DNA from 2 places in the Erwinia sp. AC075 genome. Region 2 is predicted to be linked to the other one. Evidence: predicted binding sites of a transcription regulator. Region 2 holds the regulator's gene; the other holds the start of a gene.
What was found. Region 2 encodes LexA, which represses DNA repair genes until DNA is damaged. Its sites were predicted from a motif close to TNCTGTATGTACATACAGNA; they were not measured.
Positions count from the first base shown of each region.

Region 1 (5,958 bases), 1.4 Mb from region 2:
GCCCGTGTAGCGGACGGCTTCGCGAATCAGCACCGGCCAGAAGTCTTCCGCAATCGGGCCATAGCCTTCAGTCGTGGCAACGTTCAACACCCATTTCACCCACAGGCTGAACTCTTCGCCATCTACAATCTGGATATTCTCTTCGAATTCCGCATAGAGGCAGAGGGCCGCCATCTCCGGTTCCATCTCCTGGAAATCTGCCAGCACGTCACGGTCGCCGGTCAGGACCAGGCGAAACTGCAAAGGCATGGAGGGGATAGCGACCGGTAAGGGGCGCGTCTCGTCAGGAGAGTGCCAGTCAAAGCGCTGTGTGGTGAGAATTTGTCGAATGCGAAGCCACAGCAGAGGCTGTGCAATTAACGTCCGCAGAGACAAAATAAGTGTGCCACCGTTGGCCCGGTGAACCAGTCCCGGTTCAAGCGTCAGCTGGTTGTTATACCAGCGTACACAGCCCAGAAGCTGTTCTGCCTCAATCCAGTCAGCACGATGAATGCCACCGGTGCTGGCAAAGTTATCCTGCTCCGTTTCCGCAGCACGCCAGGTGACCGACATACCGTCAATCTGGTAATGGCCTCCCTGTAACGTCGCCTCATCATCTTCGCTGAGGCCAGAAAGGACATCTTGCAGTAAAGCCTGATATTCGACGTTTTCAGCTGTTTTAATCAGCATCAGCGGCAATTTTGCCGGCGTTTGCAGCAGCAGACTCAGGCCATTAAACAGGCGTGATTGCACGGCATCAAAGCAGCTGGCGTCGTCTTCAGGCGCCTGCAGGAAGAGGGGCTGAACGCTTTCTGTATCGGGCTGTAGGGCACGCCATTCAAGTCTGTTGTTGGTCAAAGTTATCGTATTTTTCTGAAATGAGTAAAAGCGGCATTATACAAGATTTCAGCCTGTTAAGCACCGTAGAGTGACACTTCAAACGATGTTCAGCAGCAGATTGCGATAACAAGCCCGTTTTCTTTACGGCATGCTTAAAAAAAGCTGTTATTCTAAACTCGTCACGAAATCAGCATGAGATTCCGATGAAATATCAGCAACTGGAAAATCTTGAAAGCGGTTGGAAATGGAAATACCTGGTGAAAAAACACCGGGAGGGTGAAGCGATCACCCGATATCTGGAATACAGTGCGGCTCAGGCGGTAGTGGACGAACTGCTGGCGATGGAGAATCGCCCGGTTGATGTCTTAACCTGGATTGCTCAACATATTAATCCGGCGCTCGAAAACCGGATGAAACAAACTATTCGCGCCCGTCGCAAGCGTCACTTTAATGCTGAACATCAGCACACACGCAAAAAATCTATCGACCTGGAATATCTGGTCTGGCAGCGTCTGGCCGGTCTGGCTCAACGTCGTAACAGCACGCTTTCCGAAACGATTGTGCAGCTGATAGAAGATGCTGAACGTAAAGAAAAATACGCCACGCAGATGTCTTCTTTGAAACAAGATCTGCAGGCCATTCTCGGCAAGCCGGATTAATTTCTTCCGTAAAGCGCCTTCCGCCGGTTCCGGCAGACAAAATAAAGACCAAAAAAAACCCCGCCGAAGCGGGGTTTTTTCATCAAAGAGAACTTAGCCCTGTGGCTGAGTTACAACATCTTTGATGCCTTTAACTTCGATTTCTACACGACGATCCGGTGCCAGGCAATCGATCAGGGCATTACGGCCTTTCACGCTGTCACAGGTGTTGCCGGTAACTGGGTTAGATTCACCCATACCGCGTGCAGAGATCTTGTTAGAAGGGATGCCTTTAGAAACGAGGTAGTCAACTACTGACTGAGCACGTTTCTCGGACAGTTTCTGGTTGTACTGGTCAGAACCGATACGGTCGGTATAGCCCAGAACAACAACAGAACCATCTTTAGGATCCAGTGAGCTCAGCTGGGTGTACAGCTGATCCAGAGCCTGCTGACCTTCTGGCTTCAGGGAAGCTTTGTTGAAGGTGAACAGAACGTCTGATTTCAGAGTGAAACGCTTGGTTTCAACAACTGGCGCTGGAGCAGGCGCTGGAGCTGGTGCTGGAGCAGCAGCTTCGTCCTGACCGAAACGGTAAGAAACACCCAGTGCTAACATGCCGTTGTCTGGACGAGCACCAACGGTCTGTGCATCACCGATGTTGTTAACCCACTGGTAATCCAGACGGGTAGCCCAGTTCTGAGTCAGTGCGTATTCAACACCAACGGCAGCCAGTGGAGAAACACCGGTGTCGTGGTCGCTCTGGCGGTTGCCAGTAATGGTGTTCTGCTGAGTAGAGTCTGCACGCCATACCATGCCGCCCAGACGCGTGTACACGTCCAGATCGTCAGTGATTGGGTAGCTCAGTTTAGCAGCCAGCTGAACGCCCTGTGCTTTGAATGCGCCGTTAGTTACGTTGCCTTTGTTAGGCATACGTCCCAGCCAGTCATAACCCAGTTCGAAGCCCAGGTATTGGTTAGCCTGGTAGCCACCGAAAGCACCTGCACCAAGCTGGCTTTCGTGAGTTGGGCCGTCATTGTTTGCATAACCGTTACCGTAGTAACCAGTGTCATGGTACTGAGACCAACCCAGTTTTGCACCAGTATACCAGGTGTTATCTTTAGGAGCGGCCTGCGCTACGGTAGCGAAGCCAGCCAGTGCCACTGCAATTGCGATAGCTGTCTTTTTCATTATTGCGCCTCGTTATCATCCAAATAGGCAATGAGCTTTAATTAGCTCTTTGATTAATCCTTCGCCGGGTTATAAAGCTCGATTGTGACTCATCCAAAAACTGGAGATTATTGAGCACCCTGGCGACGTAAAGTCTACAACGTACCAGCAAACTTACAAGTATGATGTGACGACGGTCAGCAAAAAAATAGGCTTTCGTACACAAATTTACACATCTGCAGACAGGTTATACAGGTAAAACCTGAGGGGAAAATGGCGCTAAACCATTGTCCCGCAGGCTCATAGCATAATCAGGGGCTTAACGAGCCAGCTGCAGAATTTTCTCGTGAGAAATTTCTTATTTTTACTTAATGATACAAAGTAGAGTGAATTTTTAAGCCATTAAACGGTCTGGAGGAGGCAGAATTGATCCGATCGGGTCGCATAATCAGCCCCAAAGCCTTGCCAGCAAATGCCGCTTTTTGAAGCCGCTGACGATCTTCTAAGGTGATCTCGCCCGTCAACCAACCTAAAACCACACTGTAATTTCCCGTCTGTAATGCTTTAATCATCGCTTCTACGGTAGTAATAGCACCGGAATGATGAATCTGCATCACTTTATCCAGCGGTAACCCTGACTCAATCAACCAGCTACGGCTCAATTTTTGATGAGGCGTCAACCACAACTGCCAGCGTGACTGAGTCCCTAACTGTTGCAGTAAGGGCAGCAGCAACATTTGCGTCATAGCAGGCTGATTCTCGCTGTAAGTCAGCTCACTGATTAAGCCCGCCGCAGCTGCAGGCTGGGCTTTCGCACAGTCTGGAGCAGTCCGCACACCAGTTTTAACAGAAGAAGATTTCAGGGAATGAGTTTGCATATTGGCTTCGCTCGCAGGGTTACTGTATGGATGTACAGTATAGCGAGGGTGTCCAAAGATCAACCTTATTTTTTTGAAAACGCCTCGCAAAAAAACAAATCGATAGGGTGCAAAGCAAATCATTGATTGAACTTGTAACGGCGATTGCCTATTTTTTTTCTGCAGGAAAGGAGAAACACCAGGATGTCTTACAACGTTAAGGATGCGGAATATGAAGGACTCAAAAAGCAATATTATCAGGGCAAAACGTCAGCTTTCTTCGCTGGGCGAGATAAATAGCCGTAGCCAGTTTGGTGGCTACAGTTTATCAGTGGAAAGCGTGGTCTTTGCGCTTGTCAGTGAGGGCGATCTCTATCTTCGGGCCTGTGAAGAAGTGAGGCCGTATATCATTGAACGTAAGATGAAACCGTTGATGTTTAACAAAAGGGGGATCCCTGTCGCGCTGGAATACTACCGCGTTGACAACCCGCTGTGGGCCGAGCCTGAACAGTTGATTGCGCTCTGTCAATTGTGTCTGAAAGGGGCGATGCAAGATAAAAAACTGCATCAAAACTCGGGGCGGCTGAAGGATTTGCCTAATCTCAGTATGAAACTGGAAGTGCAGCTCAGGCGGGTGGGTATCGCTAACGCAGAGATGTTAAAGCAGCTGGGCGCAAAGCGCAGTTGGTTAAAATTGCACGAGAAAAATAAAAGTCTTGGGGTGAATATTCTTTTTGCGTTGCAAGGCGCGATCGAGGGGCTGCATTGTGAAGCACTGCCGGTGGCGATCAAAGAGGAGCTCAGGGGCTGGCACCGCGAAACCTTGCTGTACCAGACGCTGAGCGAACTGAGAAGACGTTAAGTTTCCAGGACCTGTTTTTTTAACTGAGCGATTTCTGGCAGTAATGCGATCAACAGACCCACCTGCTGAAGCACCAGCGGCTCTTTGGTTTCCGGGTCGGCTTCCGTTGCTGCCAGTCGCTCAGAGAGGCTCGACAACAATCTTTGGGTTTTTTGTTCATCGATAAGATCAATATGCAGCACATCATCGACGTAGCAGACGGCATCATCCATCAATTGCAGCATGGCTGGCCGGGTGATCTTTTCCCGGTGCGCGCCCAGCGCCGAGATATAGCTGAGGAAGGAGTGGTTGAGGCACAGCAGACGAAACGCCGCTTCCCGCAACGAGGCGGAAGCATTCTTTTCTGCAGAGATGTTAGACACCACTGAAGCCAGCTCAGCATCACCGTTGTGGGCGTCACGGCGGGCAATACGGTAGTCCAGCCGGTTGTCTTTTCCCTGATGATACTGAACCAGAATGGCATCCAGATAGCGACAGTTAGCGGTCAGCGTGCGTTCTGCAACCGAAGACAGCCGACGAAAACGCCAGTCTGGCCAGAGGAAAGCCACCGCCAGCCAGGCAATGCCGCAGCCTAACAACGTATCAAAGATGCGGGGCAGGGCAATCTCAAACCCTTCACCCAGCAGATTGAAACAGAACAGCACCAGCAAGGTGATAAACATTGTGGCATGAGCATATTGCGATTGACGGAAGGCGAAGAACAGCACGCCGGTGACCACGATCAATATCAGCTGCCCCTCGACAGAAGGCACCAGCCACAGTAAAGGCAAACCAAGTACGATACCCGCCACGGTTCCCACAATACGCAATGCTAATCTGCGTTTGGTGGCATTGTAGTTCGGCTGGCAGACAAACAGACTGGTCAGCAGGATCCAATAGCCGTGCTCAAGGCCAGTCAGCTGAACAAACCCATAGCCGGCACACAACAGCAGCGACATCCGCACCGCATGGCGGAAAAGCGGGGATTCAGGCGATAAATGGCGGCTGATACGTAAACGAATATCGGCCCATCCGGTTAATCCTTCGCTGGAAAGCGTTTGATCATGATTCTCATGATGGCTTTCCAGAATTTGCTCTGATTCAATTGTCGCCAGTTGGGCGTCTATGGCTTTGAGGTTATTTAACAAATAGTGCATGGCTTTGACGTCACTGCTCCCTGGACGGGCAGCAGCAAGACGATCCAGCGCGGCGTTGAGGTGAATGAAGGTTCGCTCAAAGCGGCTGTTATGCTGATAGGTTTCGCGCAGCAGAATGCAGTTTGCCAACTGCTGGCAGGCCTTTGCCTGCAGCGTCAGCAGGCGTTGAAAGCGAAACAGAATATCGCTGTAACGGTATTCCTGCCGCAGCGCGTGGTATTGCGCATGGGAAGAGCTGGCACGCTCATGAATGTCCTGAGCGACAAAGTAATAATGCAGCGTTCTGCGCGTGCTGCGTTGTCCCCGGTCCCCACGTAAGCGGGACTGAATCGAAATTTTTGCCTGGTTGAGTGTCGCCACCAACTGACTGTTGGCCATGGCCACGTCGATCAACGACGCATTTTCATTCTCTTCGATATCCGGGTCGAATAACCCCGCTTTTGCCTCCAGATACACTGCCAGCCCTTCAAAGCTGCGGG
Region 1 covers NZ_CEEDEU010000001.1:1,975,372-1,981,329, reverse strand. Annotated here, with positions in the region: gene AC0IXH_RS09340 (AAA family ATPase) at 1-837, opposite strand, end outside; gene matP (macrodomain Ter protein MatP) at 1,023-1,478, shown strand; gene ompA (porin OmpA) at 1,572-2,645, opposite strand; gene sulA (SOS-induced cell division inhibitor SulA) at 2,993-3,502, opposite strand; gene AC0IXH_RS09320 (TfoX/Sxy family DNA transformation protein) at 3,714-4,343, shown strand; gene yccS (YccS family putative transporter) at 4,340-5,958, opposite strand, start outside.
Region 1: a site for LexA is predicted at 3,523-3,542, ahead of sulA (SOS-induced cell division inhibitor SulA). Genes of this name have one in related genera too.

Region 2 (5,958 bases):
ACAACAACTACGTTGGTTTGGTGTTGTTCCTGGGGATTGCCCTCAGCACGGCGCCATTCTCTGGCTGGCTCTGAGTGATGCCAATAAAAGAGGGTCGATGATTGCTCATCGACCCTTTTTTTATGCCCTGACGCTTACTCGTGCGGTCCCGCACTTTCAATCGTCATTCGCACTTCCTGAGTGATCAGGTCAGCCAGCATCTGATAGACCCTGTGCGTCTGTTCTACCTGCGCATCGCCGGTATCACTGATATAGCCTTCATCACGCAGGGTCAGCACCAGTGAAGAGAACACCGCTTTGTCGAAGAACTCCGGCGAGTTGATACCGTGCAGTACCGACAGGCGCTGAGCCATGGTCCGGCTCTCTTTTTCCAGCGTACCGCGGTTGATCGACGGATTCGCGCTGAGGATAGAGAAGGTGATGGCATAACGCTGCAGCGTTTCACGCACACCCGCCGCCAGCAGTTGCAGCGTTGGGAAGCGTGCCGGGCTCAGACGCAGCGTCTGGTCATCGGCCGTCAGCAGGCCCTGACGCGCCATCTCGCTCACCAGCGAATCCAGCACGGCAGGCAGATCTTCTTTATTCCAGTGCAGGAACAGCTCGCTCTTCAGCATCGGGTAAATCACGCTGATCTGACGCAGCAGTTCGGCCCGGCTCAGTTCGCGGTAATGCGACAGGATCACCGCGATCAGCGACGGCATCACCAGCATATGGTGAACGTTGTTGCGATAGTAGGTCATCAGCACGGCCTGCTCGCGCGGCAGTACGATGATTTCGCCGATGTTATCCTGCTCAATATCGAACTTGTTCATGCTTAACGCATGGTTCAGCAGCGCTTCTGGCGTCATATCCGGCACGGTCGAGTCCGGCGAATACGGCACGTTACGCAGCAACTGAACGTAGCACGCCAACTGCTCGGTCAACTGTTCACGGGTCAGCGAGCGCTGGCGCGATGCGAGCAGGGCGGTAACGCACAGGTTCATGGCATTGGCCGCACCGGCGTTGTTGATACGCACCATCACGCGCTGCGCGATGTCATTCACCGCAGGCGTCAGCCAGGCTGGACGCTGGGCTTCAATGGGGTCGATGGCATCACGCCACTCCGGCACATGCTTGTTCAGGTAGGTCACCAGCGGCAGCGGCTCCCCGAAGTTCACATACCCCTGGCCGAGGTTACGCAGCTTGCGCAGTCCGCGCACCATCTGCATAAACCCTTCTTTCTCTTTCGTCGCACCACGTAACTCTTTGGCGTAGGTTCCCACTTCCATCACGTGCTCATAACCGATATAGATCGGAACCAGTGTGATAGGGCGGTTACCGCCGCGCAGCATCGCCTGAATAGTCATCGACAGCGTGCCGGTTTTCGGGTCAAGCAGACGACCAGTACGGGAACGACCGCCTTCGACAAAGTATTCTACCGAGTAACCACGGGTGAACAGCTCGCCAAGATATTCTCGGAATACCGTTGAGTAGAGCTTGTTACCCTTGAAGGTACGGCGGATAAAGAATGCGCCCAGACGGCGGAAAATCGGGCCCGCTGGCCAGAAGTTCAGGTTGATACCGGCGGCAATGTGCGGTGGCACCAGACCCTGGTGATACAGCACATAAGAGAGCAGCAGGTAGTCCATATGACTACGGTGGCAGGGCACGTAGACGATCTCGTGGCCGTCTTGCGCCAGCTGACGCACGCGCTCGCCGCCGTTGACGTTGATGCCCTGATACAGCTTGCTCCACGTCCAGCCCATGATGCGGTCCGTCAGACGGATGGCTTCATAAGAGAAGTCGGCGGCGATCTCTTCCATCAGCTCAACGGCGTTCTGCTGGGCTTTTTCATGGGAGATTTTCTTGCTGCGCGCTTCGTCTTCCACCGCTTTAGCGATGGCTTTGGACTGCAGCAGTTTATTGAACAGGTCCTGACGCACCGGCAAACGCGGGCCAATGGCCGCCAGGCGTTGACGGGCAAAGTGCATGCGTGCCACGCGCGCCAGCTTCTGCGCAATGATTTTGTCGGTGCCGTGTTCCGTTGCCATACGGCGCAGGGAAACCATCGGTGAGAAGCGGACAAAGCTGTCGCGGCCTAACCACAGCACGGCAAAGAATTTTTGAATGCCATTCAACACGCGCAGATGAGGCTGATCGTCGCCCTGCACTTCACGGCCTGGTGCACGGCCAAACATCACGGATACCGGCACCATCTGCACGTCCAGCAGCGGGTTGCTGCGGTGCAAATCGAGGTATTCGTGGAACAGTTTTACCGATTCAACGTTAGGCACGAAATAGGGGAATACGCGTGGGCCGTCATGGATAAACACATGACGTGGCAAAACCGTACCGTCGATTTCCAGCGGATCTAAAGGATCGGGCAGATCCTGTTTACGGCATTGCTCACGCAACGCCAGCAGATCGGCCTTTGAATCATAAGGCAGCACATACATAATAGGGCGCGATGTATCCAGCGCCAGCTCGGAAACCGGCTCGGCGGGAATCGCTTTACTTTTTACCAGGAATTTTACTGGTAAATTCAATAAGTTATAATATAAGTTACGCCAACCTGACATAGATACCATGAAGCCTCTTGTTAGCAAAGCGCCGCAAGCATACCAGAAAGCGCCAGTGAGATCTGTGGTGTTGCAAAATGTGCGCCACCCAGACATTGACGTTAAACATCTCAAAGGGTTCCCTGATTATGGCAAATAACGTCACCGGATTGACTCGTATCATTAATGCCGCCGGTTATTCCTGGAAAGGAATACGCGCCGCCTGGCAAAACGAAGCGGCTTTTCGCCAGGAAGCGGTGGCCGGCATTGTCGCGGTGATTGTGGCGTGCTGGCTGGATGTGGACGCCGTCACGCGGGTGTTGCTGATAGGGTCCGTGATGTTGGTGATCATTGTTGAAATCCTTAACAGCGCGCTGGAAGCGGTGGTCGACCGCATTGGCAGCGAGATGCATCCTTTATCGGGTCGCGCCAAAGATATGGGCTCCGCTGCCGTGTTGCTGACGATACTACTCGCTGTTTTCGTCTGGGTAATGCTGCTAATTCCCTGATTGCGGCGCGCTTTCCATAATCTGACAAACTGCTGTTTTTTCCACATCTTTAGGTTTTCAACGCACAAATACCTGTATATACTCACAGCTGACTGTATAAACAACCAGGGGGCGGGATGAAAGCACTAACTGCAAGGCAGCAGCAGGTTTATGACCTGATACGCGACCACATTAACCAGACCGGCATGCCACCGACGCGGGCAGAAATCGCTGCACAGCTCGGTTTCCGTTCCCCGAATGCGGCTGAAGAGCATCTCAAAGCGCTGGCACGTAAAGGCGTGATCGAGATTGTTTCCGGCGCGTCTCGCGGTATCCGTCTGATGATGGAAGAAGAGGAAGGGTTGCCGCTGATTGGCCGTGTCGCCGCAGGTGAACCTTTGCTGGCGGAAGAGCACATTGAAGGCCACTACAAGGTGGATCCTGAACTGTTCAAGCCGGGCGCCGACTTCCTGCTGCGTGTTAGCGGCATGTCGATGAAAGATATCGGGATTATGGACGGCGATCTGTTGGCTGTGCATAAGACTCAGGATGTGCGTAACGGCCAGGTCGTGGTTGCGCGCATTGACGACGAGGTGACGGTAAAGCGCCTCAAGAAGCAGGGCAATATCGTGCATCTGCTGCCTGAAAACGGCGAATTCCAACCGATCGTGGTCGATCTGCGCTTGCAGACCCTGTCGATTGAAGGTCTGGCCGTCGGCGTAATCCGCAACGGCAACTGGCTGTAAACGCCTGACCTTAACGCGCTGCTTTTGCGGCGCGTTTCTCTTTTGGTAAGCTGTATGCCTTATTGACTGGCATATTCAGCTTCCGTGATGCTTTTAAGCCAGTCGCACAGTGGATGACCATGCGATTATTTTCTCCCTCAGATAACCAACTCTGGCGGCTGGCGCTGCCAATGATCCTGTCGAATATCTCCGTGCCCTTACTGGGCCTGGTGGATACCGCGGTCATTGGTCACCTTGACAGTCCTTCCTGCCTCGGCGGCGTTGCCGTGGGCACTACCGCGACCAGCTTCCTGTTTATGCTGCTGCTGTTCCTGCGGATGAGCACCACCGGATTAACCGCGCAGGCCTTTGGTGCGGGTGATAAACCGGCGCTGGCCCGCGCACTGATGCAGCCGCTACTGATTGCCCTGGCGGCTGGCCTGCTGTTTATTCTGCTGAAATCCCCGCTTAACCACCTGGCGCTCTCTGTCGTGGGTGGCGATCCTGCCGTGCTGCATCAGGCCGCCCTGTTTATGAATATCCGCTGGTTAAGTGCACCTGCGACGCTGGCCAACCTGGTATTACTGGGCTGGCTGCTGGGCGTACAGTATGCCCGTGCGCCGGTGATCCTGCTGGTTGTCGGAAACCTGGTCAACATCGTGCTGGATCTGTGGTTCGTGATGGGGCTGGGCTGGGGCGTGCAGGGTGCGGCGGCGGCCACGGCGATTGCAGAATACGTCACGCTGGCGATTGGGCTGGTTATGGTCTGGCGGGTGCTGAAGCTGCGGGGCATTTCGCTGCCGATGCTGAAAACCGCCTGGCAGGGCAATTTCGGCCGGCTGCTGCGGCTGAATCGGGACATTATGTTGCGATCTTTACTGCTGCAACTGTGCTTTGTTTCCTTGACGATATTGGGTGCGCGGCTGGGCAGTGAGGTCGTCGCCGTCAACGCCGTATTGTTGATGTTCCTGACCTTTACCGCTTACGCGCTGGACGGCTTTGCCTATGCGGTAGAAGCCTGCTCCGGCGAAGCTTATGGGGCAAAGGACGCAAAAAGGTTGCTGCTGATTTGGCACGCGGCCTGTCGCCAGGCAGGACTGGTGGCACTGGCCTTTTCAATTCTCTATGGCCTTGCCGGCACGCATATTGTTGCCTTACTGACCTCAATCCCCGAACTGCAGCAGCAGGCTGACACCTATCTGTTCTGGCAGATTGTCCTGCCGGTCTGCGGTGTCTGGTGTTATCTGCTGGATGGCATGTTTATTGGTGCCACGCGCGCCAGTGAAATGCGCAACGGCATGCTGATTGCGGCACTGGGCTACGGCGCGACGCTGTTCACCGTGCCGTCGTTAGGCAACCATGGTCTGTGGCTGGCCGTTACCGTGTTCCTGCTGCTGCGTGGGTTGACGTTGTGGCTCATCTGGCGCAGGCACTGGCGCAACAACAGCTGGTTTGCGGGCTGAAATAATTCGTTACACCCACCTGCCGCTTCGTTATCTGCTGATCTCCCTGCCTTTTTTCACTTTTCGTTGTCACTTTTAGCTAAAAATGTGGCTTTATCTTTCGCCATTACGGGCAAACTCGCCATCATCTACTACAATTATCTGTACGTTAAGCAGTTAAGCAGCGTTTTATGTTGCTGCTGTGTGGTCTGCAAAGACGAAATCCCTAAAGCTGTGAACCTAAGGTTGAGGAGTTATAAGATGAACAAAGACGAAGCCAGCGGTAACTGGAAACAGTTGAAAGGTAAATTTAAAGAAAAATGGGGCAAGCTGACTGATGACGATCTGACCGTCGTCGAAGGTAAACGCGATCAGCTTGTAGGCAAGATTCAGGAACGCTACGGATATGGCAAAGAGCAAGCAGAGAAGGAACTCGGTGAGTGGGAAACCCACAATAACCACCGTTTCTGATTTGCAGCAAAATCTCTGACAAGATTTAGTTTCAGGACGATGCTCCTACCCCGGCACAAGGACAGTGCCACTTAATCCCCCAGCACTATCCCTTCTTTAACCTAAGAAATTACCCTGCGATGACGCTCTACTTGCCACGCTTCTTGCTGGCGACAGTATGATCGTGCTGGCATGCATCCTGATGCGTGCAGGCTTCCACTTCGACACAACCCCGGCACAACCCATGAGCTTCGATAACACTATTAGCCAGTGCGAATCCCGAGGTCAGGGCCAGCATTTTCAAAATGTTTTCCAC
Region 2 covers NZ_CEEDEU010000001.1:3,416,913-3,422,870, reverse strand. Annotated here, with positions in the region: gene ubiA (4-hydroxybenzoate octaprenyltransferase) at 1-74, shown strand, start outside; gene plsB (glycerol-3-phosphate 1-O-acyltransferase PlsB) at 135-2,558, opposite strand; gene AC0IXH_RS16125 (diacylglycerol kinase) at 2,687-3,046, shown strand; gene lexA (transcriptional repressor LexA) at 3,163-3,771, shown strand; gene dinF (MATE family efflux transporter DinF) at 3,891-5,213, shown strand; gene AC0IXH_RS16110 (CsbD family protein) at 5,454-5,663, shown strand; gene zur (zinc uptake transcriptional repressor Zur) at 5,791-5,958, opposite strand, start outside.